4 regions of the Nocardia iowensis genome follow, and region 3 is predicted to be linked to each of the others. Evidence: riboswitches for the same ligand, from Rfam matches in the RefSeq annotation. Region 3 holds a riboswitch; each other region holds the start of a gene.

Region 1 (7,573 bases), 3.0 Mb from region 3:
CAACATGTTGCGGCGCAGCCGATATCCGATCAGCTCACCGTCGATGTGCACGGTGCCCGCATCCAGCGACTCCAGATGATTGACCACCCGCAGCAGCGTGGACTTGCCGGAGCCGGAGGGACCGATCACCGTCACCACCTCGCCGGAGCGCACGGTCAAATCGACGCCACGCAGCACCTCGTGCGCACCATAGGATTTGCGGACGCCGCGAATTTCGACGGCGGGTGCGGCGGTCATCGGGTCGCTCCTCGTGGTGCGGTGGTGCTGTTTTCGGCGATCTCGCGCAGCTTCTGCCAGGCCCGCGCGACCGGCGACGGCGGTGGGGTGCGCTGGGTGCCCTTGGCGTAGTGGCGCTCGATGTAGTACTGCGCCACCGAGAGCACGGTGGTGAGCACGATGTACCAGGCGGTCGCGACCATCAGCAGCGGCACCACCCGGCCGTTGCGTCCGTAGATCACCTGGACCTGGTAGAACAGTTCCGCGATCGCCATCACCGAGACGATCGAGGTGCCCTTGAACAGGCTGATCACCTCGTTGGTCGCATTGGGCAGAATCGACCGCATCGCTTGCGGGACCACGATGGTGCGGAACTGTCGCAGGCGCGGAATGCCGAGCGCCGCAGCGGCTTCCAGCTGGCCCGCGTCCACGGAGATGATGCCGGCGCGGATGATCTCGGCCGAATACGCCGCCTGATGCAGGGCCAGCCCGATCACCGCCGCGGTGAAGCCACTGATCACGCCGTTCACCTCGAAGGTGAAAAACGCGGGGCCGAACGGGATTCCGAGCGACAGCGTGTTGTACAGGTAGGCGATGTTGAACCAGAACAGCAGCTGCACGATGAGCGGGATCGAGCGGAATGCCCAGATGTAGCACCACGAGATCACCCGTAGCACCGGGTTGTTCGACAATCGGGCGATCGCCAGCGCGGTGCCGAGCAGGAAGCCGAGTGCCGTTCCCCAAGCGGTCAGTTCCAGCGTCACTTTCAGCGCTGCCAGCACTGATTCCGCGGTGACGTACTTGGCGAACGTCGGCCAATCCCAACCCGGGTTGGTGGCCAGGCCATGGATGAACTGCGCGAGCAGGATCAGCGCGACGGCGCTGATCACCCACCGCCACGGGTGCCACTGTTTGGCCACGGTTGGTGCGGGGGCGGCCTGCCCCGGGTCTGCGGCGGTTTCGGCACCGGTCGCGGTGTCGACAGCAACCGGCGTGCCGGTATCGGCGTCGGTTTCGCCGGGGACGGCGGCGGCATCGGGTGCGGCGGACGCACTCATGACTCCACCTCGCTGGCGCTCGGCTCCGTCATGACTGCGTTTGGCAGCTGTGCCTTTTGTTCGCTCGCTACGCTCACTCATGACGGGTCCTTCGGAAGAACGAACGAGACCGCGCCACTCGGGCCGCGGTCACATCACCCGGCCAGCGACGGGTGCACAGACTGGCTGCGGGTCAGCCCCGACAGCTCGCGGACGTCACTTTGCACTGATCGATATGGCGACGGCCCCAACGGGTGCCGCGAGCAGCGGAAATGATCACTTCGGTTCCTCCATCGGTCCCGGCGGAAGCACCCGCACCCGGTGAACCGGGGGGTTGCTGCGACGTCGACGAGCCAGGTCTCTCGGTCGCTCTGGATGGTTGTCGCCGATCCGGACATCGGGTGATGCCAGGGTCGAGCCGAATTATCATGCCCAGCAGGCGAACCCTGGGGCAAGGGAAGTAATCACGGTGAGCGTAGATCTTGCCGGGGTCCGATTCGCGGAGTAAATCCGATAGCCGGACATGTGCTGACACAGCCTGATCGGTTTCCGGCGACAGTGCCGCGCCACCTGGACGGTGTGCTGCTCACGTATTCGGGCGGTACTGCCGGAAGCAGCGTACGACTCGCGCTGTGCGGGGCCCCTTGCAGGTCGTCCGCAGGACACGCCGATGACTTGCCGGGCGTAATACAGCCAGTTCAGCGGGTTTGCCGGAGTACCGTCGACCTTCGATTGCGTCGACGATGAGAGAGGTCTCCGTGACCGTGATGCGCCGTCTGACCATTTTGTCTGCTGTCGCGACCTGCTCGGTCGCACTGGCCCTGGCCGCTCCTGTCGCGAGTGCGGCCCCGGCGCCGCCCGCTCCTGGCGAGGTCCGCACGACGGGGGATCGTCCCGCCCAGACCGGTACCGCCGCGCCCGGCGATGTCCTCGGCGTGTACAACACCGCGATCGAGGGCCTGCGTTCCTTCGGTATGCAGCCGTTCCTCTACCCGACCGCGGCAGCGTTCTGCCTCGACGGCACCACCTACGGACTGGCCCCCGCGGTGGCGGGTGCCGTGCCGGGCCCATGGCCCAAGACCACGGTCGCCATTCCCGGCCTCGACCTGACCGCCGTCAAGGCCGGGCAGACCATGTTCACCTTCATCCCGTACGGGTTGGGCCACGACGGCTCGGACACCACCGGCATGCATGTCGCCTGGATGAACCTGACGAGCGGCCGAGGCGGGCTGGCCGCCATGGGCCCGCTGTCCACCGTCTTCGGTGGCATGATTCCCGCCGAAGTCCCGCCCGCCCTGCGCCCGATGGCCGAACGTGCCATCCAGGACTTCTTTTTCGCCGCCCTCCCGATGGGCGGCGTCCGCGCCGTACCCGTCGAGACCGGCACCGGCACCGTGCTGGCCGCGGTTTTCGGCACGGTGGAGAACGGCGGAAAGTCCTGCTTCTTCTTGCCCACGGTTGGCATCACCGAGGTTCGGTAAGCCCCAGCTAGGCGCCGACGGAACCGAGCGCGCGACCCTTCCAGCGCAGCGTCCCGCGTCGGCGGGCGCGGTGGGAGCGTACCCACAGCCGGAGATAGGCGGCGATGGACAGCGGGTGGGCCAGTGCGGCAACGACATCGGCGGGGGCGACCGGACCGCCGGTTTCGAGGGAGCGGGACAACAGCCTGCCGGTGACGGCGGCGGCGTAGCCGAGGAGTCCGATGCGGCGGACGGTGCCGCGACCACACGACGCCGCCAACGGTGGCACCCAATAGCCGAGGGCGGCAAGAAGTCCCACGGCCGCGCCGCCCGGGATCGTGCCGCCGTAGGCCGACCACAGCCAGCGGGTGTAGCCGTCGTCGAGTTCGTGTACGCCCGAGTACATTCGGGTGCTTGCCATCCGTCCCGCGCCCACGAGGGCGGTGGGTTGTCCTGCGCGGCGCAGTGTTCGGGCGATATCAAGGTCCTCGGTGGCACTGGCGGCCACCGCGGCGTGCCCGCCGACGGCCCGGTAGGCAGCGGTGTCGAACACCAGAAATTGGCCGCAGGCAACCGAAGTCGACGGCCGCAGACTCCGATTCGCCACCGAAATCGGCAATGTCGCCGCCCACGACCAGCACAGCAGCGGCTGCACCAACGCCTCGGCCACGGACTCGGCCCGCTGCATCGGCCAAGGTGACAGCAACGCGACCCGCCGCCTGCGCAATTCGGTGACCGCCGCAGCGACCGCACCCGGTCCCAGTCGCACATCCGCGTCCACGAACACCAGCACCGGCGTCGCCACCGCCTCGGCCAATCGCGCACACGCGGCGGCCTTCCCGGTCCACCCGGGCGCTGGTTCGGTGTCGTTGCGCAACACCGTGATTCGCGGATCGCCACCGGCCGCCTCGATCGCCGCCGCAAACGTGTCATCGCCCGACGCGTCATCGAGAATCAACACACTCATCCGCGCCACCCCCTGCTGCACCCGCAGGTCCGCAAGCAGCCCGGGCAATCGCTCCGCCTCGTCACGAGCCGGAACACACACGGTCACCGGCTCGGTCACACCGCCCGCCGCGTCCGTCAGCTGCCGCACTGTCATCCGGTTGAACAGCCCGATCCCCGCCCCGCCCACCGCGATACCGGCCCCGACCAGCGTCACCCATCCGACGAACGGGACCTGCCTGCGGCAAAGCGCAAGTGGAGCCTCCGTCATGTCCCGTTCAACGGCCCTGCTTGACCGTTTTCCACCAGCGGCTCCAGGAGAGGCCGGTGGGGGCGCCGGGGGCAGGCGGGTTGCGGTCCATGTAGGCCATGGTGGCGATGATGGCGGCGACGGCGAGGGTGATGCCGCCGACGATGCCGGCCCAGCCCGCGAAGGAGCGGGTGTTGGGGTCGGCGTAGCTGACCTCGGCGCGCACGGTGGAGACGTCGCCGGCGGGGAGTTTCCAGGAGACGATGTTGTCGCCTTCACGGGTGCCGTTGGTCTTGGCGACGCGGGCCGGGAACGCGACGGTGAACTGCACGTCGGAGCCGTGCGGTGGCACGGACTTCAAATCGACGCGGCCGCTGAGGCTGACCAGGTCGCCGGTGCGCTGGAAGCCCAGCTGGAACATGCCCTGGGTCTGTTCGGACAGCTGACCGAGCTGTCCGACCTCGCCGAACGACATGTCCTCGAAGAACACCTGGCTACCCACGTAGCCGTCCTGGGTGTAGGGCTCCACCCGCACCTTCGCCGCGAGCGAGTCGGGCGCTTTCAGCTGTGGACCCTTGTCGTTGGGCTCGGTGGGGACGACCGCGGCGACGATCCGCCCGGACACCCGGTCATTGGACGAGACGCCCATCGATACCTGCACCCGCAGGCAGCCCGCGAGTACGGGAACCAGCAACGCCGCGAGCAGGACGGCCGCGGCGATACGCGCGCCAAGGCGGCGCTGCCGCGGCGTCGGTAGTACCGGGGCATCGGGCATCGTGGTGACGGGACTCGGCTGCACGGGGACATCGTGCCAGGCCATCCGTCCAGATGGCCACGCGACGGGCGGAACGAGGCTCGCGATGTGCTTCGCCTAGCCCACCGGATCGGGTCCGAGGCGGGAAAAGTGGAGGTGACGCAGCAGCGGGACGCCCACTATGGCCAGCCCGACGCCGCCGTAGGCAGCCGAAAACGGCAGGCCGAGAAACACGGCGTGCGCGAGGGTGGACCCGAGCCAGGTCCAGAGGAAAACCACCACCGGCACCGCGACCGAACCGGTTCCCGGCCCAGTGTGTCGCGCTGTGTCGTCCAGCCCTACTGACGGGATCGCGCGATCCCAGACGGTCAACAGCACACCCATCAGTAGTGTCACCGCGAACCACCCGAGGTAGTTGGTGTACGGAATCTCGGCGAGGCCGGGCAGGCCTGAGTCGGTGTCGCACCACCGCCACTGCCCATCGGCGACCATCTGCGGATCCAAGAACAGATCCCACCCGACCGCACCCACCGCTGTCAGTCCGATCCGTGACAGCGCTCGGCGCGATATCAGCCCGACCACCACCCACACCGGATACAGCCCACCGGTCCAGGCCAGCGGAACCACCAGCGGCACCCCGCCGAGCGCGGGACCCAACCGATCCACCGCGTACTCGTAACACCCGAACGGGAACCCCGTTGCGGTACCGACGATCTCGGCGGTGAGCCCGAGCCCGGAGACGATCACCAAAAACCCGGCCGCGTAACGAATCCCGCGCGTCGCCGACGCATGCGCCAATGCCGTGCCCGCCGAGAGCAAGACGACCACCGCGGTGACCCGGTCTCGCGCAACATCCGACGTCAGCGGGTACCCGATCTGCGCGACGATCAGCAGCGCCGCCAGCGCGATGGGCACAAGATCGACGCGCGGCGCTGCCGCGGGCTTCGTCATCGCCTGCGCAGCAAGGGGAATCGGCCGCGCCGCAGGTCACGGATGACCAGGTCGGCGGCACTGCGCCCGCTGGCGCCGGAGACACCGCCACCCGGATGTGTCGACGCACCGGTCAGATACAACCCCGGTGCGCCCGGCACACGCTGCCCGGACAGTTCCGGCAGCGGCCGCCACAGCATCATCTGATCGAGCGACATCTCCACGTGCATCACATTGCCGCCGAGCAGCCCCATCTCCCGCTCCAGATCGACCGGCGTCTGCACATGCCTGCGCAGCACCGAATCGGCGAAACCCGGTGCGTAGGAGTCCACTTCGGCAATGATGCGGTCGGCTTCCCGGTCGGCGTGCTCGGCCCAGTCGCTGTCGTCGGCCAGCCGGTACGGGTGCCACTGTGCCCACAGCGAGAGCTGATGCTCGCCGGGCGGGGCGATGCTCGGGTCCAGTGCGCTGAAACTCATCGCCAGCACCACCGGCCGCGGCGGCAGGTCACCGGCCGACGCGGCACCGTGGGCCAGCCGAAGCTGCCGCCGGTCGGACACGAGAAATTGCAGGCCACGGGCGGATTCCTCGATCGAGCTGCCGGGATAGTTCGGCAACGATCGGGTGGCGACCCGTACCACCATCCCGATTCCGGGCCCGACCCGGATGCGCCGCCGCCAGTCGTCGAGCACCTTGCCGTCGAAGCCGCCGTCACGCAACAGATCCAGCGTGGTGAGCACGTGCGTGCCCGCGATCACGGTGTCGGCGTGCAGGATTCGCCCCGAGGCGGTACCGACTTGCCAGCTGTCACCATTGCGCCGCAACGAGGTGACCGCGTCACCCGCCGTCACCTCGCCACCGTCGGAGCGCAGCCGCCGCACCAGTGCCTCGGTCAAGGCCCCGCTGCCGCCGACCGCCCGGCCGGGCGGCAGCGTGTGCATGAGAGCGGCGAACCCGACCATGGGCGCGGTACCCGGTTCCGACATCGGCGGACCGGACTGAGCGCCGAACCACGCCAGCGACGCCTTGAGCCGTTCGTCCTGGAAGTACGTGTCCAGCAAGGCGTCCCCGGACTGCAGGAACTCATGGGACAACGCACTGCCGCCGTCTTTGGCGTCCAGTCCCCAGAACGAGCGCAGCAACCGGCCCGGCGTCGGCCCACCGCCGAACGCGCGCATCACCCGGGCGCTGCGCGGCCCCCACACTTCGACGAAACGCCGATACGCCGCCGCATCCCTGGCACCGCAGGCGGCGGCGATCGAGGCGCAGGTGGCAGCCAGATCGCGGTGGAACACCAGTGGTGCGCGCCCGCCCGCAGCCGGGGTGAAACCCCAAGGGTCGCAATCGATGTACCGCAGGCCGAAGCGGGCGAGCTCCAGTTCCTCGATGATCCCGGTGTGCCGGACCATGATGTGCGCGGATGACCCGCGGTCGACCAGGTGACCGGGAAACCGCTCGACCGTCGACACCGCCCCGCCGAGCACCTCGTCACGTTCGAGCACCTGCACCGCATGCCCGGCGCGCGCGAGATAGCAGGCGGCGACCAGCGCATTGTGGCCCGAACCGACCACCGCGATCGTCACGTGACCCGCATGCCGGTAGTCAGTCGGCGCCCCGAAGGCGTTGTGCGCCAAGGCACGGCCCTCACAGCGGCAGCCGCCGTCCGAGAATGGCGAACGGCCGGGTGTCACCCGCGAACACGAAATTGCGCACTACGTCGGTGAATCCCTGCCGCCGATACAGCCGCCAGGCCCGGTTGTCCTCCTGGTCCACCTCCGGGGTGGACAGCAGCACCGCCCGCTCGGACCGTTGCCGCAGTAGCCGTTCCAGCAGCGTGCCGCCGATGCCGAGCCCTTGCGCGGACGGGTGCACATGCAGCTCGGTCAGCTCGAAGTAGTCCGAAAGCAGTTCGCGCGCGGAATGTTCCGGCCAGCCGGAGCGCCGCATCCCGCTGTGCACCTGCTGGTGCCACCACTGCTGA
Region 2 (7,573 bases), 1.8 Mb from region 3:
GACGAACAGCGGACCCATCCCGAGCGCGATCAGCACCTGCGCGGGCAGCACGCTGGTCGCGAAGCCGTCGCCGTAGTCCAGCTGGGCCAGCCACACCAGACCGAGTACGCCCAGTACCGCACCGGCCACCATCAGCGGGCGCGGGCCGATCTTCGGCAGCAGCGCGCTGGTGATGCCAGCGGAGATCGCGATACCGGCCGGGAACGGCAGGAACGCGAAGCCCGCCTTCAGCGAGGAGTAGCCGAGGGTGATCTGGAAGTAGTAGCTGAGGAACAGGAACATCGCGAACATGGCGATCGGCACGAGCAGCGCGGCGAGGAATGCGCCGCCACGGTTGATCTCACCGGGAATGTGCAGGGGTAGCAGCGGATTGGCCGAGCGCCGTTCGATCGCGACGAACGCGATCAGCAGCGCGGTGCCGAGAACCAGCAGGCCGATGGTGCTGCCCGCGAGCCAGCCGTCGTCGGCGGCCCGGCTGAAGCCGTACACGATCGCGATCAGGCCGAGCGTCACGGTGACCGCGCCCGGCACGTCGTAGCCGCCGGTGCGCGGGGCAGGCACGTCCTTGACTACCCACGCCAGCGCGCCGAGCACAGCGAGCAGCGCGATCGGAGTGTTCACCAGCAGGCACCAGCGCCACGAGGCGTACTCGGTGAGCGCGCCGCCCGCGATCAGGCCCAGCGCGGCGCCACCGGCGGAGATGCCAGCGAACACGCCGAATGCCGTTGCCCGTTCACCGGGTTCGGTGAAGGTCACCGACAGCAGCGACAGCGCCGCTGGGGCGAGCAACGCCGCGAACGCGCCTTGTAGCGCACGCCCGGCGAACATCTCCGCACCGTTCTGCGCGAGACCGGCAAGTGCCGACGCGGCGGCGAAACCGATCAGGCCGATGACGAAGATCCGCCGTCGCCCGAGGTAGTCGGCCAGTCGGCCGCCGAGCAGCAGGAGGCCGCCGAAGATCAGTGTGTACGCCGTCAGCATCCACTGCTTGTTGCCCTCGCTGATCCCGAGGTCATGCTGCGCGAACGGCAGCGAGATGGTCACGATGGTGGCGTCGAGAACCACCATGAGCTGGGCCAACGCGATCACCGCCAGGGCGAACCAGCGGGCCGAACCGCCCTGTTTTCCAGGAGCGTCTGCCGCTTTCGCAGTCTCGGTCACCTTTTTCTCCTCTTCATCCGACACAAGTCGCCATCCTGACATCTCGCGACATTTGTCGTCAAGCGCAAAATGTCGCTCTACGACATTTGGCGCTTGGCGACAGTAAACGTGGGGTTGCGCTAGGGTGATGGCCATGCTCGAGTCACCGACGCCTACGGGCGCGAGTGCCGCAGCGGAGAACCCTGCGAGCGCATCGACACCTGCGGGACCACCCCCCGGCCTGCGTGAACGCAAGAAGCAGCAGACCAGACTGCGGATCATCGAGGTCGGCCTGAACCTCTGTGACACACAGGGATTCGACGCGACGACGGTCGAACAGATCGCCAACGCCGCCGACGTCTCGCCCCGCACCATCAACCGGTACTTCGACAGCAAGGAAGACATCGTCCTCGGTCCGATCCGGGACTTCAGCATCGCCGTTGCCGAGGCACTGCGCGGCCTGCCGATCACCGGCAACGAGCTGGCATCGCTACGCGAAGCGTTCCTGCGGGTCATCGACAAGGCCGCGCTCGCCCCGACCGAGGCACCCGTGTCCTTCCAGCAGTTCCAGCAGATGCAGCGGATCCTGCGCAGTAGCCAGGCGGTCAGCGCGCGCAGTCTCGAGCACGCCGACCGGCAGAACACTGCGATCGCCGAAGTGCTCGCCGAACGGCTCGGCACCGAGCCGGACGCCCTGCCGGTGCGCTTGATCCTCGGCGTCTGGCAGCTGGTCGGACATCTCGGCATGGAACGCTCGGACGCCCTGTTCGACGACGACCTCACGGCGGCGGCCGCGGCCGGACGCCAGACCTTCGTCTCGACATTCGACGAGTTCATGCGCGTCTGCTGCGTGGGGCTGACTACCGAAAACGGATGAGATTTCGGCAGGCGACCGACCGCCGGTTATGATGCCCGTCAGGTCATGAGTGCCAGCGCCAAGCCCCGGCTCGCTGGTCGGCAACCCTCCAGCAGCGGTGGGGTGCTCCGGGTGATGACCGGGCTCTCGAAGGTCGAGAGCAAGCGCGCTTTCCAGGAGGTTCCCGAAATGTGTTGTTGTCCTTCGCCCACATCCCGATGACCCGTTAGTTCTGGCGAACAACCTTTTCTTTGGAGCAAAACCACATGAGTGACTCCACTCTGCCCGCGGCCGACCCCATCCTCGCGGCCGATCCGGCCCAGTGGTCTTTCGAGACCAAGCAGGTCCACGCGGGACAGGCACCCGACAGCAGCACCGGTGCCAGGGCCCTGCCCATCTACCAGACCACCTCGTACGCCTTCCGCGACACCGAGCACGCCGCGGCGCTGTTCGGGCTCGCCGAGCCGGGCAATATCTACACCCGGATCACGAATCCCACCCAGGACGTGGTGGAGCAGCGGGTCGCCGCGCTCGAAGGCGGTGTCGCCGCGCTGCTGCTGGCCTCGGGCCAGGCCGCGGAGACCTTCGCGATCCTGAACCTGGCCGCGGCCGGCGATCACATCGTGTCCAGCCCGCACCTCTACGGCGGCACCTACAACCTCTTCCACTACTCGTTGCCCAAGCTCGGCATCGAGGTGTCCTTTGTCGACGACCCCGACGACCTGGAACAGTGGCGCGCCGCGATCCGGCCGAACACCAAGGCGTTCTACGGCGAGACCATCGCCAACCCGAGCAGCGCCATCTTCGACATCCCCGGCATCGCCGCCGTCGCGCACGAGGCCGGGCTGCCGCTGATCGTGGACAACACCGTCGCGACCCCGTACCTGATCCAGCCGCTGGCGCACGGTGCCGACATCGTCGTGCACTCGGCGACCAAATACCTCGGCGGGCACGGCTCGGCGGTGGCCGGGGTGATCGTCGACGGCGGCAATTTCGACTGGACCGTGACCGATGCGCAGGGACAGCCGCGCTTCCCCGGCTTCACCACCCCGGACCCGAGCTACCACGGCGCGGTGTTCGCCGACCTCGGCGCACCCGCCTTCGCGCTCAAGGCGCGCGTGCAACTGCTGCGCGACCTGGGCTCCGCGGTGTCGCCGTTCAACGCGTTCCTGATCAGCCAGGGCATCGAGACGCTGAGCCTGCGGGTCGAGCGGCACGTCGCCAATGCCAAGGCGGTGGCCGAATTCCTGACCACCCACCCGGACGTGGAATCGGTCAGCTACGCGGGCCTGCCGTCGTCGCCGTGGTACGAACGCGGGCAGCGACTCGCACCGAAGGGCGCGGGCGCGATCGTGGCCTTCGAGCTGCGTGGCGGCGTCGACGCGGGCAAGAAGTTCGTGGACGGATTAGTCCTGCACAGCCATGTGGCTAACATCGGTGATGTGCGCTCCCTCGTGATTCACCCCGCGTCGACCACACATTCGCAGCTGACGCCGGACGAGCAACTCGTCGCGGGCGTCACTCCGGGCCTGGTCCGCCTTGCGGTGGGCATCGAGGGAATCGATGACATCCTCGCCGATCTGCGTGCCGGTTTCGCGGCGGCGGCGACGTGAAGGTGAGTAGCGAACCGAGTCACGCCCGTTCGTCCGGGGTGGCCCTGCCGCCCCCGGACGGGCGGCTCGGCATCATCCCGATCGGTGACGTGCAGTTGGAGAGCGGCGCGGTCATCCCGCAGGTCCACCTCGCCGTGCAGCGCTGGGGAGAGCTCTCCCCCACGTTGGACAATGTGGTGCTGGTCGAGCACGCGCTGACCGGCGACTCACACGTGGTCGGCCACCCCGATGACATCCATCCGCTGCCGGGGTGGTGGGACGGCATGGTCGGACCCGGCTGTCCGCTCGACACCGACGAGTGGTGTGTGATCGCGACGAACGTGCTCGGCGGCTGCAAGGGCAGCACCGGGCCGTCGACCCTCGCGCCCGACGGAAAGCCTTGGGGTGCACGGTTTCCGGAGATCTCCATCCGCGATCAGGTGGCCGCCGAGGCCGCGCTGATGGACCTGCTCGGCATCGAGCGGCTGGCCGCCGTGGTCGGCGGGTCGATGGGCGGCATGCGGGTGCTGGAGTGGATGGTCGGCATGCCGGACCGGGTCGGCTCGGCGCTGGTGCTCGCCGTCGGCGCCCGCGCCACCGCCGACCAGATCGGCACCCAGACCACCCAGATCGCGGCGATCAAGGCCGATCCGGACTGGCAGGGCGGCGATTACCACGACACCGACCGGGCCCCGATGACCGGCATGGGCATCGCCCGGCGCATCGCGCACCTGACCTATCGCACCGAGGACGAGCTCGATCATCGCTTCGAGAACAGCGCGCAGGGCGCGGAGGATCCGTGGCGCGGCGGCCGGTACGCGGTGCAGAGCTACCTGGACCACCAGGCCGAAAAGCTTTGCAGCCGTTTCGATCCGGCCACCTACGTGCTGCTGACCGAGGCGATGAACCGGCACGACATCGGCCGAGGGCGCGGCGGAGTGCGGGCCGCGCTCGCCGCGACACCGGTGCCGTGCGTGGTCGGCGGCGTCGACTCCGACCGGCTGTACCCGCTGCGCACGCAGCAGGAACTCGCCGACGGACTGCCGGGCTGCGACGGACTGGAAATCGTGCATTCCCGCGACGGCCACGACGGATTCCTCACCGAGGCCGCCGCGGTATCGAAGCTGCTCACCGAAACGATGCGACTGGCTCAGCAGAGCCGTCAGCCCGCCAACTGAATCCGCGCCGGGCGGGGATCTACCGCGCACCGATTTGCGTGGTGCGCTGGTAGTTGCTAGCGATTTCGTGCGCACGGTGATGATTCGCGCGCTGCAGTCGGACTGCGTTACGCCGCAGGAGGTTTCGGGGCAGGCGTGCCGACCAGTAGGCCGACGATGGCGTGGACGAAGCCCTGGAGGCGTTCGCGGGGGTACTCGTCCGGTTCGCTGACCGCCAACCGGCCGAGCATCTCGGCGACCTGCAGCAGCGAATTAGTGAGCAGCGCGGAATCCACTCCTGCCCAACGGGGTTCGAGTGCGGTACCCATCCGGACCAGCGCTTCGGCCTGGTCGAAGATGCCCGCTCGGGAATTCCGCAATGCCTCACGGTATTCGTCGGGGGCGTTGCCCGGCCCGGCGAGGATCAGTCGCCAGCGGGTCGGATTCTCCAGTGCCACACCGACGAACGCTTCGACGGTGGCCGAGGCCGCGACGACCGGGTCGGCGCCCATCAGGTCGGTCGGCAGGGTCGCGGCCACCTGTTCCAGACCGCGCTCGCGTTCCCGTTCCAGCAGCGCGGCGACCAGGTCGGCGCGGGTCTTGAAGACGGTGTAGAGCACCGGCTTACCCACGCCCGCCTCCTTGGCGACCGCCTCCATGCTCAGTTCGTGCAGTTCCATCCGGCTCAGCACCGCGAAGGCGGCGTCGAGCAGTTGGGCCCGCCGCTGTTCCGGAGGTAGGCGTGGCGCGTAGCGCCGTCGCGGCCGATCCGGCGCGGTGCGCGATGTCGTCACTGGCTCACCTCCATGCGGTCCATCCTGACAGCATCCGGCCTGGACCGGCGAATCCTTACGCGCACAAATGCTACGCACCCGTTGTATTCACTGTCTGCAATTGCTACGGTTGCGTTGTATTAATCCCCGATGCCGGGGCGATCACCGCAAAGGAGCACGTGATGCAGTTCGATCCGACCACCCTGCGCCGGGACGACTACGGGTTCTTCGGCCCCGATTCACCGAGTTGGAAGGTCTGGACCGCACCCACCGCGGTCATCGGGTTCCAGCGAGCGGTGGTGCTCGAGCACTTCGACCCGTTCCTCACCGCGGCCGTAGCCGACTCGCGCGGCATCTACAGCGACCCGCGCAAGCGCCTCGACCACACCTTCGCCTACTTCCTGATCGCCGCGATCGCCGACGGGCGCACCGCCATCCAGGCGGCCGAGCATCTCATGCGGATCCACGCGCCGATGACCGGCATCGAACCGATCAGCGGAAACCGCTACAGCGCGAACAGCCCCGAGACCCAGCTGTGGATCCACATCACCGGCTGGCATTCGGTACTCAAGGCATACGAGGTGTTCGGTCCGGGCCCGCTGACGCCGGAGGAGGAGACGCGATACTGGCACGAATGCGCGATCGCCGCCGAGCTGCAGACCTGCAAGCCGGAGGACGTACCGCGCTCACGTGCCGAGGTGCGCGAGTACTTCGCCGAGGTTCGGCCGCGCCTGTGCACCTCCGAGCGGGCCGAGGAAGGCATGCACCACCTGCTGTGGACCTCACCGCGCAACGGCGCCGGGCTCTCGTATGCCGTTGGCAGCAGGCTACTTTCACTGGCCTCGGTCGCGACGCTGCCGAAGTGGATGCGCAAGCTCGGCCGGTTCGACCGCCCCGGCATCGTTGATCTCGCGATCCGGCTGCCCGCGAAGGTGCTGGTCTGGGGGTTCACCAGATTCAACTCGTTCGGACTGCTACTCGCCGCCCCGTTCATCGCGCCGTTGGCAGGCCAGATCTTGAAGCAGCACATCAACGCGGAGCCGCCCGCCAAGCTCGAGACGATCACCCCGACCGAGGCACGCGCCTTGTACAGCAGCCGATCCGGTCGTCCCACACTGGTCGCCGAACCGGCCTGAGACCTTCAACGGGCCGCTGAGCGACGCGCTTCCTCGATGAGATTTATGTTGGATTCTATCCAATCCCGCAGGGCCGCAATGGGTGTGCGCAGACTGTGGCCGAGGTCGGTGAGGGTGTACTCGACCCGCGGCGGCACGGTGGGATGCACTGTGCGGGTGAGGAATCCGTCGGTTTCCAGCTGACGGAGGGTCTGCGTCAGCATCTTCTGCGAGATGCCATCGATGCGTTTGCGTAGCTCGGTGTAGCGCATGGTCCCGTCGGCCAGGGCGTCGACGATCAGCACCGTCCACTTGCCCGCGATGTGGTCGAGCACCTGACGGGTGGGACATTTGGCCGAGTAGATGTCGGCGGGCAGGCCGGAGCCCTCGATGAGCGTGCGCACCTCTGCGAGTGTAACGCACCAAAAAGTGCCTTCTTCCTATTGGGGTGCCACTCTCCGATAGTAAGAATTATGGAAACACAGACACTTTCGGTCCCCGCCGCGATCCGCGCCCGCCGCACCACCCGCCATTTCCGGCCCGAATCCGTGGCACCGGAGTTGGTCGACGAACTGCTGGAGCTGGCGGTGCAGGCGCCGAGCGCCTGGAATATGCAGGACCGCTCGATCGTCGTCGTCACCAGCGAAGCCGGACGGCAAGCGCTGTCGGAGGCCGCGTTCGGCCAGCCACAGCCGGTGGAAGCTCCGGTCGTCCTGGTCTTCGTGGCCGATCCGCTGGCCTGGCAGGACAGCAATGCCGACATCGCCGCACTGGCCCGGCGCAATGGTGCGTGGAATGACGAGTTCACCGCGATGTTCGATTCGCGCAGCGAATTCCATTCACTACGGGAGCGCGGCCTGCTCCGGGAGAACGCCATCAAGAACGCGATGATCGCGGCCACCTACGTCATGCTCGCCGCCACCAGCCTCGGCCTGGCCTC
Region 3 (7,573 bases):
TACAAGGCGTCGGCGGAACAGTTCGGGCCGCGGGAACTGGTGGAAATCGCGGTGCTGGCCGAGGAACACGGCCTCGACAGCGCCACCGTGAGCGACCACTTCCAGCCGTGGCGGCACAAGGGCGGGCACGCACCGTTCTCGCTGGCCTGGATGGCGGCGGTCGGCGAACGCACCCAACGGATTCAACTCGGCACCTCGGTGCTCACCCCCACCTTCCGCTACAACCCGGCGGTGATCGCACAGGCCTTCGCCACGATGGGTTGTCTGTACCCCGATCGGATCATGCTCGGTGTCGGCACCGGCGAGGCGCTGAACGAGATCGCCACCGGCTACAAGGGCGAATGGCCGGAATTCAAGGAACGTTTCGCGCGTCTGCGCGAGGCGGTCGACCTGATGCGCGCCCTGTGGACCGGTGACCGCGTCGACTTCAGCGGCGAGTACTACAACACCGTCGGCGCGTCCATCTACGACGTGCCCAAGGGCGGCATCCCGGTCTACGTGGCCGCAGGCGGTCCGCTCGTCGCACGCTACGCGGGACGTGCGGGTGACGGCTTCATCTGCACCTCCGGCAAGGGCATGGAGCTCTACACCGAGAAACTGATGCCCGCAGTCGCCGAGGGCGCCGCCAAGGCAGGCCGCACCGTCGACGACATCGATCGGATGATCGAAATCAAGATCTCCTACGACACCGATCCCGAACTGGCCCTGGAGAACACGCGCTTCTGGGCACCGCTGAGCCTGACTCCGGAACAGAAGCACAGCATCACCGACCCGATCGAGATGGAAGCCGCCGCCGACGCACTGCCGATCGAACAGATCGCCAAGCGCTGGATCGTCGCCAGCGACCCCGACCAGGCCGTCGACCTCATCAAGCCCTACCTCGACGCCGGCCTCAACCACCTGGTCTTCCACGCCCCCGGCCACGACCAGCGTCGCTTCCTCGACCTGTTCCAGCGCGACCTCGCCCCCCGCCTGCGCGCCCTGGCCTGAACTTCACAGACGGTCCACACGTTTCACAGGACCATCAACCCGCTGTGAAACGTGTGGAGTCTTCTGTGGGGTGCTAACTCAGCGCGCGGTCGAGGTCGGCGAGGAGATCTTCGACGTCCTCCAGGCCTACCGAGATGCGGACTACGCCGTCGGTGAGGCCGATGGTGGCGCGGCCTTCCGGGCCCATCGCGCGGTGGGTTGTGGTGGCGGGGTGGGTGATCAGGGACTTGGCATCGCCGAGGTTGTTGGAGATGTCGACGATGCGGAGGCGGTTGAGGACTTCGAACGCGCGCTTCTTGGCTTCGTGCGCGGGCGCGTTCAGTTCGAAGGTGACCACGGTGCCGCCCGCGCTCATCTGGCTGGTGGCCAGGCCGTGTTGCGGATGTGATTCCAGGAAGGGGTATTTCACCCAGCTGACGGCCTTGTTGGTCTCCAGGTAGCGGGCGATGCGCAGCGCGGACTCGGTCGAATGACGCACCCGCAGCGGCATTGTCTCCAAGCCCTTGAGCAGGGTCCACGCATTGAACGGGCTGAGCGCCGGACCGGTATGGCGCATCAGGGTTTTCACCGGACCCTCGATGTAGTCCTTCTCGCCGAGGATGGCCCCGCCGAGCACCCGACCCTGGCCGTCGATGTGCTTGGTGCCCGAGTAGACGACCACGTCGGCGCCGAGTTCGAAGCCCCGCTGCAGCAGCGGTGTGGCAAAGACGTTGTCCAGCACCACTTTCGCGCCCGCGGCGTGCGCGAGCTCGGTGACCCGGCGCACGTCGACGAGGGTCTGCATGGGATTGGCCGGTGTCTCGAAGAACACCGCCTTGGTGGGCACGGACAGTGCCTGCTCCCACTGGCCCAGATCCTCGCCGTCGACGAAGACGGTCTCCACTCCCCAGCGCGGCAGGATCTCGTTGCACACCACGAAGCAGGACCCGAACAGGCTGCGCGCGGCCACAAGTCGATCACCGGCGCCGAGCAGCGCGCCCAAAGCGGTGAATACCGCGGACATTCCGCTCGCGGTCGCGAAACACGCTTCGGCACCGTCGAGCAGCCGCATCCGCTCCTCGAACATGGCGACCGTCGGGTTGCCGTAGCGGGAGTAGACGAAATGCTCGACGTCGCCGGTGAACGCGGCCTCGGCGGCCTCCGCACTCTCGTAGACGAAACCGGACGTCAGGTACAGCGCCTCGCTGGTTTCCTCGAAACCGGAGCGCCGCAACCCTCCTCGCACGCCGAGCGTCGCGGGACCGACGCCGTCGGGCAGCGGCTTGTCGAACGCACCACCGGTGATCACGACTGCCTCCCGACGACAGAGCTCCGCGACAACGCGTTGATCAGACAGCAGTTCATGACTGCCGCCAGGGCAAGCCGAGGGCACGCCAGCCACTGCCGCCGCGGTGCCCGTGCTCGTCGACCGGGCCTTCGAAGCCCTCGAGCACGTTGTAGGAGGTGGCGAACCCGGCCTGCGTCGCGGCGATCGCCGCGCCGATGGAGCGCTGCCCGGACCGACACAGGAAGATCACCGGGGCGTCCGGATTGTGTCCGTCGAGCGCCGTGACCAGCTGCTCGGTGAACTCGCTGTTGCGCGTCCCGGTGGTGTCGACCCACTCGATCAGCACCGTGGGGCGCTCGATCGAACTGGTGTCGGGCACGCCGACGAACTTCCACTCGGCCTCGGTACGCACATCGACCAGAACGGCTTCCGGGTTGTCCCGCAACAATTCCCAGGCCTGCTGCGGGGTGATGTCACCGGCATAACTCATATGGACCCTCCTAGAATCCGCACTTGCCGCGCTCGGGTTTGACGCACGGCCAGGTCGTCACCCGGAGCACCCCACCGCGGAGGAGGGTTGCCGACCAGTATTGCCGGGGCTTGACACTGGTTCTCATGACCTTCTGCTGAGATTGCCTGGACAAGGGTCACCCTGTCAAACGGCTGCTCACGGTATGAGAATGCTCAATTACAGACCAGCCATTTGTCGCCGGACCGGGTCAGATTCCAGGTCGCGGTCGACTCGTCGCCGTCGACCTTGGTAGTGACCGTGGCCTTCGCCCGGTCGCCATCGACCATCGGATCGACGAGTTTCGTGATTTCCACGGTCTTTCCGGCGCCGGACCGACCCGCCAGCGGGGATCGTTTCGGATCGAAGCCCGGGCATCCCGTGCCTGGTGGAGGCACCATCTCAGTGCTGTTGGAGCCGTCGACGAAGTTGCGCACCGCGGCGGCGATCTTGTCCGATTCTGTGACATTTTTCTCAGCGGGCGACAGCACCCCGCCGATGGTGATCGCGACGAGCACGATCACCGCGAGCACGGCGGCCGCGACGAACGGCGCCACCGAACGCTTGTCGGTCTGATCGACCACGATGACTTCGTCTTCCGCGGGTGACTGCTGATCGCTCATACGACGATGATCCCTGGTCGGCAGGGTTATCCGGCGATCGCCCCCGCCCCGCACGGCAGTACGCGGTGAAGTGCGCTCGACAACGCGAGGATCAGCCTCGCCGGGTCGGGTAACCCGGACAGAACGGGCCGGGTGGCATCCACTCAGTTCGCGCACCGCCGAGGGCCGTCCGCGTCGTCACCGATAGAATCGCGGGACTGCGGCCTGCTGTCATAGCCGCGACTGGGGTGGCCACGAGCCGACACCCTCAGTGTCCGCATCGACAGGTGCAACCAGCCAGCGCGTAACTTAGCCTAGGCTAAGGAAGACGCCGTAATTGTTCTCGACCATAAGGGTGCGCGTAAAAGATGACCGAACAGAATGCAGCGAGCCGCCCGCTCCGCATCGCGATCGTTGGCGCCGGACCGGCCGGGATCTACGCCGCCGACGCCTTGATGAAGTCCGATGCCGAGGTGAGCATCGACCTGTTCGAGCGCATGCCCGCGCCGTTCGGGCTGATCCGCTACGGCGTCGCGCCGGACCATCCGCGCATCAAGGGCATCATCACCGCCCTGCACAAGGTCCTCGACAAGCCGCAGGTGCGCCTGCTCGGCAACATCGACTACGGCACCGACATCACCCTCGATGATCTGCGCACGTTCTACGACGCGGTCATCTTCTCCACCGGCGCCAACGCCGACCGCGCGCTTGGCATCCCTGGCATCGGCCTGGACGGCTCCTACGGCGCCGCGGACTTCGTGTCCTGGTACGACGGTCACCCGGACGTCCCGCGCACCTGGCCGCTGGACGCGGAGAAGGTCGCCGTGCTCGGCGTCGGCAACGTCGCACTCGATGTGGCGCGGGTGCTGGCCAAGACCGGTGACGAGCTGCTGCCGACCGAGATCCCGCCGAACGTCTACGCGGGCCTCAAGGCCAACAAGGCGCTCGAGGTGCACGTGTTCGGCCGCCGTGGCCCGGCACAGGCCAAGTTCACCCCACTGGAGCTGCGCGAACTGGACCACTCGCCGACCATCGAGGTCATCGTCGATCCCGAGGACATCGAATACGACGAGGGCTCCGAGGCCGCGCGCCGCCACTCCAAGCAGGTCGACATGATCGCCAACACGCTGGAGCAGTGGGCGATTCGCGACGTCGGCGACCGGCCACACAAGCTGTTCCTGCACTTCTTCGAGTCGCCCGCCGAGATCCTCGGCGAGAACGGCAAGGTGGTCGGCCTGCGCACCGAGCGCACCCAGCTCGACGGCACCGGCAACGTCAAGGGCACCGGCGTGTTCAAGGAATGGGACGTGCAGGCGGTCTACCGGGCCGTCGGCTACCTGTCGCAGAACCTGACCAACCTGCCGTTCGACGACCAGGCGGGCACCGTGCCCAACGAGGCGGGGCGCGTCATCGCCGACGAGAACGCCGACGGCGCGGACCGCTACATCCCGGCCACCTACGTCACCGGCTGGATCAAGCGCGGCCCGGTCGGCCTCATCGGCCACACCAAGGGCGACGCCAACGAGACGGTGGCCTGCCTGCTCGACGACAGCGCGAACTTCACCCCGGCCGCGCGGCCGGAGCTGGACGCCGTCACCGAGTTCCTGGAGAGCAAGGGCATTCCGTTCACCACCTGGCAGGGCTGGTACCGCCTCGACGCGCACGAGCGTTCGCTCGGCGAGCCTGAGGGCCGCGAGCGCGTCAAGGTGGTCGAGCGGGAAGACATGCTGCGGGCCAGCGAGCCGCACAAGGTCTGAGCCTGCTCGGGAAGAATCTGTTACCTCCGCGACAGCAGAATTAGTTTTCCTGAGGCATTCTGTACAGGTGTTCGATGCCCATCTCCACATCTTCGATCCGCGGTTCCCGCGGTTCGAGAACGAGGGCTACCTGCCCGACCCGTTCACCATCGCCGACTATCGAAAGCGCATGTCGCGCTTCGATGTCGGCGGCGGTGCCGTGGTCAGTGGTTCCTTTCAGGGCACCGACCAGACCTATCTGAAGGCGGCCCTCGCCGAACTCGGTGCGGGCTGGGTCGGTGTCACCAGGCTCGACCTGGACGCCACCGACGACGAGATCATCGAACTGGACCGCATCGGCGTCCGCGGCCTGCGCTTCAATCTGAAGCGGGCCGCCGCGGACATCACCGGCATGACCCTGCAGGCGCTGCGCGCGCACGAACTCGTCGGCTGGCACGTCGAGGTCTACATCGACGGCCAGATGCTGGCCTCGCTGCAGCCGGTCATCTCCAAACTTCCCGTCTTCGCCGTCGACCACCTCGGCATGTCCGAGGAGGGCCTGCCCTACCTGCTCGATCTGGTCGACCGCGGCGCGCGGGTGAAGGCAACGGGCTTCGGTCGGGTTGCGATGAACGTCGCCGACACCCTGCGCCGCATCCACGCGGTCAACCCCGAGGCCCTGATGTTCGGCACCGACCTGCCGGGCACCCGCGCGGGCCGCCCCTTCCGGGACTCCGACGTCGACCTCATCTGCGACGTCGTCGGCACCGACATGTTCGCCGTCCTCGAGGACAACGCCCGCGCCTTCTACCGCCTCCCCGCCCGGGTCCGCCCCCTCCCCGCCGACCCGGCCCCCACCCGCCCGCTGCACCACAGCGACCAGCCGACCCTCCCCATCCGCCGCGACACCCTCCCCAAACTCCAAGCGGCAGACACCATTCCGCTGCCCGTCATCGAGTAGCGCTGGTAGGCAACGCGGTTGGCGTACGCACGCTGTACCGCAGTCGAGAGCGCGGCCTAGGTGGCGATGGCGCCGATCAGCCAGACGGCGGTGGCGAGGAGGGCGCCGAAGAGTTCTATCAGGATTGACAGGCCTACGCCTTTGAGGGCGTGCAGGGTTGCCTGCCAGGCCTGTTGGGGGATGCGGAGGCGGTGGAGTTCGGCGAGGTACACGCCGAGGACGAAGCCGACGAACAGGCCTAGCACGGGGATGACGAAGAAGCCGATGATGCCGAGGACCGCGCCGAGTACGAGGGAGCGGTTGGCGACGCCCGCGTCCTTCATCTTGCGGCCGGGCCAGGTGTATTTGATGACACCGGACAGGACCAGCAGGGCGGCGCTGACGGCAAAGACGGTCCATGCGGTCGCGCCGCCGGTCAGGAAGGCCCAGACGCCGATGGCGGCGAGGATCAGGATGACGCCGGGCAGGACCGGGATGATGACGCCGAGCAGGCCGACGAGGATGACCAGGCCGATGAGAACCTCGCCCCCGACCGTCATGACCGCACCTCGCCCGCGCTCGGGTCCGTCGTGCGCGGCGCGCGCTGTCTCATGACTCCACCTCACTGCGCTGGCTCACCGGACGCTCCGCGATTGTCGCGCTGCTGGGATTGTGACGTACCGGGTTGCCCGGTGCACAGCGAAGGGTGCGAGAGGACGGTGCGAAGTTATTGTCATACTGTCAATACACCCGCCGGGCCGCTCCGGACGGGAGCGCCGGGACGCCGGTGCGCTGGATCAACGACGAACCGAGGTAGCGCGTGAGCACTCCATCCACCGCCGTCAAGGGCCCGCTCGCGGGCATCAAGGTCATCGAGCTGGCCGGCATCGGCCCAGGTCCACACGCCGCTCTGCTGCTGGCCGACCTGGGCGCCGACGTGGTCCGGGTCCAGCGCGCAGGCCAGTTGCCCGGCGGATTCGACCGCCCGCAACTGCGCGGGCGGACCATCGTCGAGGCCAATCTGAAGGACCCGGCCGACATCGAGAGGGTGCTCGGGCTGATCGAGAAGGCGGACGTGCTCATCGAGGGCTTCCGGCCTGGCGTGACCGAACGCATGGGGCTCGGCCCGGACGCCGCACTCGCCCGCAACCCACGACTGGTCTATGGCCGGATGACCGGGTGGGGCCAGGAGGGCCCGCTCGCCGATCGCGCCGGACACGACATCAACTACATCTCCATCACCGGCGTGCTGCACGCCATCGGCCGCAAGGGTGAGCGCCCGGTGCCGCCGCTGAACATGGTCGGCGACTTCGGTGGCGGCTCGATGTTCTTGGTGTTCGGCCTGCTCGCCGCGCTGGTCGAGCGGCAGAGCTCGGGTAAGGGACAGGTCGTCGATGCCGCCATGGTCGATGGCGCACTTGCCCTTTCGCACATGATCTGGGGCATGCGCGGGCACGGCGCGTGGTCCGACGAGCGCGGCGTGAACCTGCTCGACACCGGAATGTCGTTCTACGACACCTACGAAACCGC
Region 4 (7,573 bases), 3.5 Mb from region 3:
GCTCGCGACCGCCCTGGTGTGTGCCGGGCTGCTCGCGGCGGTGCTCGGTGCGACCGCCGGCGTCGGCAAGATGCTCGGGTTCGCCATGCCGGACCGCATCGTGCTGGTCTTCTGCGGATCGAAGAAGAGCCTGGCGACCGGGCTGCCAATGGCGTCGGTGCTCTTCGTCGGTCAACCGGTGGGCCTGATCGTGTTGCCGCTCATGATTTTTCATCAGATCCAGTTGATCACCTGTGCCGTCCTGGCACAGCGTTACGCCCGCAGATCGGAGGTAACCGTGTGGAGCACGAAACGAGAGGTCGAGAAGGTCGAATCAGCAGACGCAAAGCCATCGGAACCGGGGTGGCTGCGCTCGGCGGCGCAGCGGTCGCTGGTGTGGGGGTCGCGGCGATGAGCAGGCCGTCGGCCGCATCGGATCGCCCGATGACGGATCTGGATACGAAGCTGGACAAGGACTCTCATCTGTTCCGACTGAGCGCGGCCGAGCCGCTGCGCTTCGACGGCGGGACCTTGCAGGGCGCGCACGAAGGAAACTTTCCGGTGCTGCTCGGTCAGGAGGCATCGGTCTACATCGCCCGGCTAGAGGTGGGTGGCATTCGGGAACCACACTGGCATCCGACCGCGTGGGAGCTGAACTTCATCATCTCCGGCCGGGCCGAGTGGACCATTCTGGGCACGCACCCGGATGGTGACTACCGCAACGACAAGTTCGAGGCCGGGCCAGGCGATCTCGTGTTCGTGCCGCAGGGCTTCTTCCACTATTTCGGCAACGCCGATCCGGAGCAGATGCTGGAAGTGTTGGTGGTGTTCAACACCAGCGCCACCGAGCCCGCCGACGATATCGGGATCGTCGCCACGCTGAATTCCCTTCCGCGCGAGGTGCTAGCGGCCTCGTTCGGCATTCCGGTGGCGGCGTTCGATCAGGTGCCCGCCGAGGTCAAGCCGGTGGTGATCACCCGACGGCACGGTGAGAAGGTGTGGGCCGCCGACGAATTGATCGGCGGCCCACCCTTATCGCAGGGCTGCTGACGTACTGGGGTGGTCGTGCAGGAACTTCGGTACGACCATCCGCCACGCATCGACGATCAACTCGCGCATTTCGCCCTTGTCGATCGCGGCCATCGAACAGTCGACCCAGTTGTATCGCAGGTCCGACGCCCTGGGCAGCAGAAATTTGTCCGGCTCAGCGGCGACCAGCGCGGACCGTTCGGCTTTGGGAAAAGCGAACCCCATCACCGTTTCGTCCCGGGAGAACGCGATGTACACGATCCGGCCCACCCGAAACTTGATGCGATCCGCCACGATCGCCTCGTACGAACGGGGGAGGGTGAGTGCCAGCGCACGCACGTCCGCGACGGTGATCATGCCCCGATGATGCCACCGGGGACCGACAGGTTCGGGTATAGCTTCCTGCGCACCGTCTACGACGGCTAGGTGGTCCCAGCATCGACGGGAATGGGTACAGCGGGGGCTTGGTCTGTTTCGGGGAGCGTTGTTTTGGACCGACCGGCTGTCAGGACTACGACGACGACCGCGGCCACCACGCTGGTGGTTGCGATGATGGCGGCCACTCGACCGGTCGAGTCGCCGACCTCGTCGGTGAGATCGAGGTTGGTATGCCCGAAGACCACGGTGGCCAGTGCCGCGCCGATGGCGCCACCCAGGTTGTGGAACGTCCACGACGCCCCCACCGCGAAGCCGGACCGCGTGGGCGGCACCGTCGAAATCGCCAGCACCGTAGCGGGTCCCAGTACCAAGGCCCAGCCCGCACCGAACAGGACGAGAGCGACCAACAGGACCGGCAGGTGGCTGCCGAACGCGGACCAGGCGATTCCGGCTCCCGCCAGGGCCAGCAGCCCGAAACCCCAGGGCAGCAACGAATGCGCGCCGAGGCGATCGACGAAACGGCCCGCCACCGGCGATGCGAGCGCGAGGGTGCCGCTGACGAGCAACAGCACGAATCCCGCCTGCCGCACGTCGAAGTCTCGGCCCTGGGTCAGGTACGTCGGAATCACCAGCAGCGCAGCGGCATAGAACAAGCCGAGGGAGAAGTCCGAGACGATCGCGGCGACGAACCTGCGATTACCGAACAACGCGGGATCGATCAACGGGTTCGCCGCGCGACGCTCCGCCACGATCCCGACCGCGACGGCGACGACCAGGACAAACCCGGCGAGCAGCACCCAGGGCGACAGCCACCCGCGTAGGTCGCCGAGCACGAAAATGCCCACCGCCGAAACCACCGCGAGCGCGACAACGACCTGACCGGGCCAATCGGTGCCGCCGGTGCGGTCGGGCTGCACCTGCGGGACCGCGAGCGCAATGGCGATCAGTGCCGCGATGCCGAGCGGAATATTGATCCAGAAGATCGACTGCCAGCCGAGGCTTGGCACCAGCAGGCCGCCGAGCACCGGCCCGATGGCCAACCCCAACCCGTTCACCGAGTACAGCCAGCCGATCGCCTTTCCTCGATCGCCTTGCGGGAAAAGCGATTCCACCAGTGTCGAGGTGCTCGTATACAGCACGGCGCAGGCGGCGCCCTGGACGAAGCGGGCGATGAGCAGCGTGCCGATCGACCATGATGCGGCCGCACCCGCGGAGGCGATCACGAACAGGGCCAAGCCGAACAGCAACACCCGCCGACGCCCGAGTCGATCTGCGACGCGTCCCGCCGTGACCATGAACATCGACAGCGCCATGAGGAAGACGCCGAGGGTGAGCTCGGTATTCGACGCACCCGCCTGCAAATCGTCGCCGATGGCGGGCAGTGCGGTGGTGACGATGGTCAGATCGATGCACCCGAGGAACGACGCTACCGCGAGTCCGGCGAATCCGGCGATGCGCCGCTGGCCGGGGATCTCGGTCGTCATTGCTCCGCCCCTTCCGCGTTGTGCAGCGCGGACTTTCGCTTCTTGAAGCGCAATGGGAGCCACGCGACCCGGTCCGGGTGTTCCGGCTCGACGAACAGTTCCCTGGTGCGCCCCATCGCCGCGGAAATCCGCTGCGGGTAGATCACATAGTCGAAACCCTCGTGCGCCCACAGCGGCATGATGATCGGGCATTCTTCCAAAAGGTATGCGCGGCAAGACTTCCGGACCATGTCCTGATCGACATCCGGTTCCCGGGTCAGTCGCCGCTCGATGAACCGGTCGATGGTGCTGTCGACGGCGTTTCGATAGCGGTCGTCGGTTTCGTAGGCCTGCTCGACCGCGTCGTAGAGGTCGCCGTAGCGGGGATGGGAAAGCGCGAAGTCCCATCGCAAAATGTTGGTGGGGCAGTCGATCTGGTTCAAGTAGCCGATATTGCGGGTGATCCATTCGTCACCCGCGATGCGGGCACGTGCGTGCCGGTCGATATCGGTTCCGCCGCTGAGGTTGTGCCGTTGCAGGGTGTCCGCGACGGCGATAGCGCAGCGGCCGAAGTTCGAGCGGTTGATCAGATCGATTGTTGCCGCGAGCTTTTCGCCTTCGTGGTAGTCCGCGCCGACACTGACCAGCAGTACCGTGGAGCGACCTTCGGTGGTGATGGTGTCCGACCGTAGGTCGTATGCGGCTTTGTGCGACGCCGAGAGCAGCGTAGTTGTCGTCATCAGCTCCACACCTTCAACGACTCGGCCGGATCGCTCACCCCGATGAACAAGCCGATGGTGATGCGGGGACGGTCCTGCGACGGAGCGACGGCATGGACGCGACGCGGGTCGATGAAGATCGCGTCGCCGACCCGCGGTGTGATCACCACGGCCGGGTTGCCGACGGATGCGCGGTCGATGCCGTACACGCGGTCGCCGGACCGATCCCGATACTCGCGTTCGTCCGGGTAGTCGTCCCAGATCTCCAACTCCCCGCCCCGGTCCGGCACGTCCAGGTAGACGTTGACCGACAGTTGGCGGCGGATCCGAATAGCGAAGTCCTCCGGCAGGTTTCGGCCGATATTGTCCGTATGCGGCTCCAGATCCACCCCCGCCAGCTGGTAGCGCGCGACGCCCGCGAAGAAGGCTTGCCCGTCGCGGCGGAGCAAACTTGCTCCGGACGGCCAGATCTCGTCGAGCAGCAGCCGAAGGTCGTCCGCGGGATAGGAATACGGCGCGGCGATGGCGCGCAGCCGCTCGATGTTGTGATGCGCCTCCTCGAAGTACCGCTTGCGTCCGGCCTCGGTGTTCGTCTCCGAGAACGCGTGTCCGATGCGGCGGAACTGCGGGTCGGTGCCGAGCGGGCCGTGATCCTGCCTGCCGACGAAGGCTTTTCGCAGGTGCGCCAGTGCGTCGGGCCGGACGAACCCGGCCAGCCGAACGGCGTGAACGTCGCCGTTCAACAGTGCCGTCAACGAGTCGTGATCGAATCCCTGCCTGGTGGTGTCCAACACGCGTTCTCCGAGAGATGGCGTGGCCGTAGTCATGTCGTTCCCCTCTGGTTGTCGCTCGATGGACCGGGCACAGGCCCGGGCAGGAGAAATGAGGTGGTCCCAGCGGACATGGTTTCGACCCCCATCCCTCCAGAGGGCCCCACAACGGGAAGGGGCCCGCGCTTGCCCGGGCCGCATTACGCGGCTCGGCCTGGTCTTGACCCGGGGCACCCCGCCGCGGTTGGAGGGTTGCCGGCCAGCTAGCCGGGGACTTGACGCTGGCACTCTTGACCTGAACCAAAGCATCGCGCACGTCAGAAGCGTTGTCACGCTTTAGAATCGCGCTGAGTTTCATTCCGAGGGGGCTGGACCGCCTGCTCAGCTCTGGGGCCAGATCACCTGGTCCGGCAGGCACAGGCTGGCTGAGCGGGTGGTCGGTACCGGTCCGGTGCCGGGGGCGAAGGTCCATTGGGAGATCGGGCCCGCGGCCTTCCACTGCAGGACGCCCGCGGCGTCGGACACCACCTGGTACACCTGCTCGCTGCCGTCGACGAGCTGGGTGCCCACGCAGTAGTCGTTGTATTCGGTGCCCGGTTGCTGCGCTCCGGCACTGAAATTGCCTGCGGGCTGGGTGCGGGAGCCCGGATTCGCCACGTTGCTCGGCGCGTCGACGACCGTGCCACGGCGCCACAGCGGTGCGCCGCGCTGATCGGTGCCACACGTGAATTCCCAGCCACCGGCTACCACCGTCGCGCCCTGTGCGTGGCCTGTCCCTGCCCAGAGACAGTCGACGGCAGGCGCCGCGGTTGCCCGGCCGGTGGCCACACCCAGCAGACCCAACGCGGCAATCGCGGCAACCGAGACGGCTACGCCGCGTCGTAGCCCGGTGGCACGCGGCGGAGTAATGCTTGATCGGCGCTTTTGCGGTGCGTCCTGAGCGAGCGAATCGGTTTCAACAATGAGCATGTCCCGACGATAAAAATCCGCGACCTGCCACAACATCCCGCCAGAGCGCCATTCTCCGGCAATACCGTGGTGCTAGGGGTGTGGCTCCAGAGCTGGGGACAACTCCTTACCCGAATGCCCCTGCGCCCCTAGGGAGGTAGCCGCGGTGTCAGAGCCCGCGGTCAGGTTGATGGAGTCAGATGTGCTCTGCTAGCGTGAAATTTTGCCAGATGATTGCTGAGGTGTCGGTGGCGGTATAGTCCAAGCAAGTCGATCGAACCCCACTGCCGATCCGCGCAAGGACGGGAGTCATGATGCGAAGCATTCTGAAGTTTGCGGCAGTATCGATCCTGCCGACGTTCGCGTTGGTCATACCCGCTGGTCCAGCATCTGCGGACCCGATTTCTTTCGAACCCGCCCACATCGACGCAGGGCCGGGATGTGCGGGAACGGTCACCGCTGAGGTCTCGGCCAGTCAGGGACAACAAGCCCGCGAGTTCGCGGATTTCATAGATAGCTCGGCACGAGTGACGGTGAATTTCGCCGCTGACGCCCCCAGCAATCCCTTTGGCTCGTTGTCCGCCGCGCCGGGCGGCGGAAACAACTGTGCCATCTCCACAACCGTCACGATGCGCAACCTGGATACCGGCGCGAGCACAACCGAGACCCGCACAACTCAGTACGACGGCCATTATGGCTGGAACGCCGCCTTCTTTTCGCTCGACGGCTCCGGCCGCGTCGCTGTCGAGGTGAGCACCAACCCCAACCCGTCCGAGCTGATCATCGACGTCCCCACACCTTTCTAGCCTGACGGGACGCCGATGGTGGCCGATCGTCGATCGCGTTCAGCAACGTGAGCCGACGGTCGGTTCGGCCGACTCGAGATGCCGGGTGGTACCGCGCAGCCGCGTCAGCCCCCACAAAGCCAATGCGCACAGAGAGTAGGCAGCGCCGAGCCAGCAGGATGCTGCCCATCCCCAGGCGGTGTACGTCCAGGTCGTCGTGATTGCTCCGATGGCGGAGCCGAAAGAGTAGAAGGCCATGTAGGCGCCGATGACGCTGCTGGCGCGGTTCGGATGGGCGGTGGTCAGCAGATGCTGGCTGCTGACGTGTACTGCTTGGACGGCGAAGTCGAGCAGGATGATGCCGATGACGAGCAACCACAGGGTGGTTTCGATTCGGGCGATGAGCAGCCAGGAGCCGGTGAGCAGCGCCAGGGACCAGCCGGTGATCGGTTGCGCGTGACCGGTATCGGCCCAGCGTCCGGCGCGGGCCGCCCCGAGGGCTCCGGCCACGCCCGCCAATCCGAGCAGGCCGATTTGGGTGGTGCTGAGGTTCCATGGCTCGGCGCCGAGGGGGAGGGCGAGCCCGCTCCAGAGGGTTCCGAAGGATGCGAAGAGGAACAACGCGATCAGGCCTCGGCTCAGGAACAGTCCATCGGTGCGTGCGAGCCGCCCCATCGACGCCAACACCTGCGTGTACCGCGCGCCCGGAGTCCTGACGTCCGGGGCGAGTTTCGCGCGGACGGTAACGGCGAGCGCAATGCACAACATGGCGAGCAGCCCATACACCGACCGCCAGCCGAGCTCATCACCCAGCACGCCAGCAAGGACGCGAACGCCGAGTATGCCTATCACGACACCCGAGGTGACCGCGCCGATGTTGCGGCCCCGCTCGCTCGGCCCGGAGATGGCGGCGACATAGGCGACGGTCACCTGCACCACGACCGCGAACACCCCCGCGACAACCAAACCCACCACCGCGACGACACCGTTCGGTGCGCCCGCCACGATCGCCGCACCCACACCGGTGAGGATCAGATGTCCGGTGATCAACCGTCGGCGATTCACCACATCACCGAGCGGAACCAGCAGGACCAGTCCGATCAGGTAGCCGATCTGTCCGGCGGCGACCAATCCGCCGAGCAACCCGGATGTCAGCCCCAGGTCATCGCCCGCCGCTTCCAGGATCGGCTGAATCGCGTAGATCGTCGCCACCGCCACAGCGGCCACCAGCGCCAGGACGAATCGCTGCGAGGCCTTGATCTCTGTCGACACGACACCCTCCATCAGTAGCAAATTGCAACCAATTCAACGTAGGGCATAATGGTTTCAAATTGCAACTGAAAGGGAGGAGATGTCATGTCCACGGCCCCCGGCTCCGGCCGCGAGTGGACTGATCCCACCTGCCCCGTCGCGCGAACCGTCGACTTGGTTGGCGACCGGTGGAGCTTGTTGATCGTGCGCGACGCGATGGACGGCGCGGCCGCGTTCACCGAGTTTCAGCA

Evidence for each region. Region 3 has a riboswitch for S-adenosylmethionine ahead of KV110_RS39165 (rhodanese-like domain-containing protein). Riboswitches for the same ligand answer to the same signal wherever they lie in the genome.
Region 1: another riboswitch for S-adenosylmethionine. It lies ahead of KV110_RS11660 (amino acid ABC transporter permease); the one in region 3 lies ahead of KV110_RS39165 (rhodanese-like domain-containing protein).
Region 2: another riboswitch for S-adenosylmethionine. It lies ahead of KV110_RS05850 (bifunctional o-acetylhomoserine/o-acetylserine sulfhydrylase); the one in region 3 lies ahead of KV110_RS39165 (rhodanese-like domain-containing protein).
Region 4: another riboswitch for S-adenosylmethionine. It lies ahead of KV110_RS13910 (2OG-Fe(II) oxygenase); the one in region 3 lies ahead of KV110_RS39165 (rhodanese-like domain-containing protein).

What each region holds. Positions count from the first base shown of each region.
Region 1 covers NZ_CP078145.1:2,534,734-2,542,306, forward strand. Annotated here, with positions in the region: gene KV110_RS11655 (amino acid ABC transporter ATP-binding protein) at 1-237, opposite strand, end outside; gene KV110_RS11660 (amino acid ABC transporter permease) at 234-1,274, opposite strand; SAM riboswitch class I at 1,541-1,635, opposite strand; gene KV110_RS11665 (hypothetical protein) at 1,997-2,734, shown strand; gene KV110_RS11670 (glycosyltransferase family 2 protein) at 2,742-3,929, opposite strand; gene KV110_RS11675 (LppM family (lipo)protein) at 3,937-4,683, opposite strand; gene KV110_RS11680 (carotenoid biosynthesis protein) at 4,780-5,613, opposite strand; gene KV110_RS11685 (phytoene desaturase family protein) at 5,610-7,175, opposite strand; gene KV110_RS11690 (GNAT family N-acetyltransferase) at 7,237-7,573, opposite strand, start outside.
Region 2 covers NZ_CP078145.1:1,303,934-1,311,506, reverse strand. Annotated here, with positions in the region: gene KV110_RS05860 (MFS transporter) at 1-1,161, opposite strand, end outside; gene KV110_RS05855 (TetR family transcriptional regulator) at 1,295-2,017, shown strand; SAM riboswitch class IV at 2,059-2,169, shown strand; gene KV110_RS05850 (bifunctional o-acetylhomoserine/o-acetylserine sulfhydrylase) at 2,263-3,609, shown strand; gene metX (homoserine O-acetyltransferase MetX) at 3,648-4,766, shown strand; gene KV110_RS05840 (TetR/AcrR family transcriptional regulator) at 4,874-5,539, opposite strand; gene KV110_RS05835 (oxygenase MpaB family protein) at 5,701-6,654, shown strand; gene KV110_RS05830 (winged helix-turn-helix transcriptional regulator) at 6,660-7,037, opposite strand; gene KV110_RS05825 (nitroreductase family protein) at 7,107-7,573, shown strand, end outside.
Region 3 covers NZ_CP078145.1:8,476,200-8,483,772, forward strand. Annotated here, with positions in the region: gene fgd (glucose-6-phosphate dehydrogenase (coenzyme-F420)) at 1-990, shown strand, start outside; gene KV110_RS39160 (O-succinylhomoserine sulfhydrylase) at 1,064-2,278, opposite strand; gene KV110_RS39165 (rhodanese-like domain-containing protein) at 2,331-2,747, opposite strand; SAM riboswitch class IV at 2,762-2,878, opposite strand; gene KV110_RS39170 (Rv0361 family membrane protein) at 2,942-3,388, opposite strand; gene KV110_RS39175 (FAD-dependent oxidoreductase) at 3,736-5,124, shown strand; gene KV110_RS39180 (amidohydrolase family protein) at 5,192-6,064, shown strand; gene KV110_RS39185 (DUF456 domain-containing protein) at 6,121-6,603, opposite strand; gene KV110_RS39190 (CaiB/BaiF CoA transferase family protein) at 6,864-7,573, shown strand, end outside.
Region 4 covers NZ_CP078145.1:3,020,313-3,027,885, forward strand. Annotated here, with positions in the region: gene KV110_RS13885 (bile acid:sodium symporter family protein) at 1-394, shown strand, start outside; gene KV110_RS13890 (cupin domain-containing protein) at 424-1,029, shown strand; gene KV110_RS13895 (MmcQ/YjbR family DNA-binding protein) at 1,012-1,365, opposite strand; gene KV110_RS13900 (MFS transporter) at 1,431-2,870, opposite strand; gene KV110_RS13905 (tRNA-dependent cyclodipeptide synthase) at 2,867-3,589, opposite strand; gene KV110_RS13910 (2OG-Fe(II) oxygenase) at 3,589-4,395, opposite strand; SAM riboswitch class IV at 4,516-4,634, opposite strand; gene KV110_RS13915 (hypothetical protein) at 4,720-5,307, opposite strand; gene KV110_RS13920 (hypothetical protein) at 5,598-6,092, shown strand; gene KV110_RS13925 (MFS transporter) at 6,132-7,343, opposite strand; gene KV110_RS13930 (winged helix-turn-helix transcriptional regulator) at 7,428-7,573, shown strand, end outside.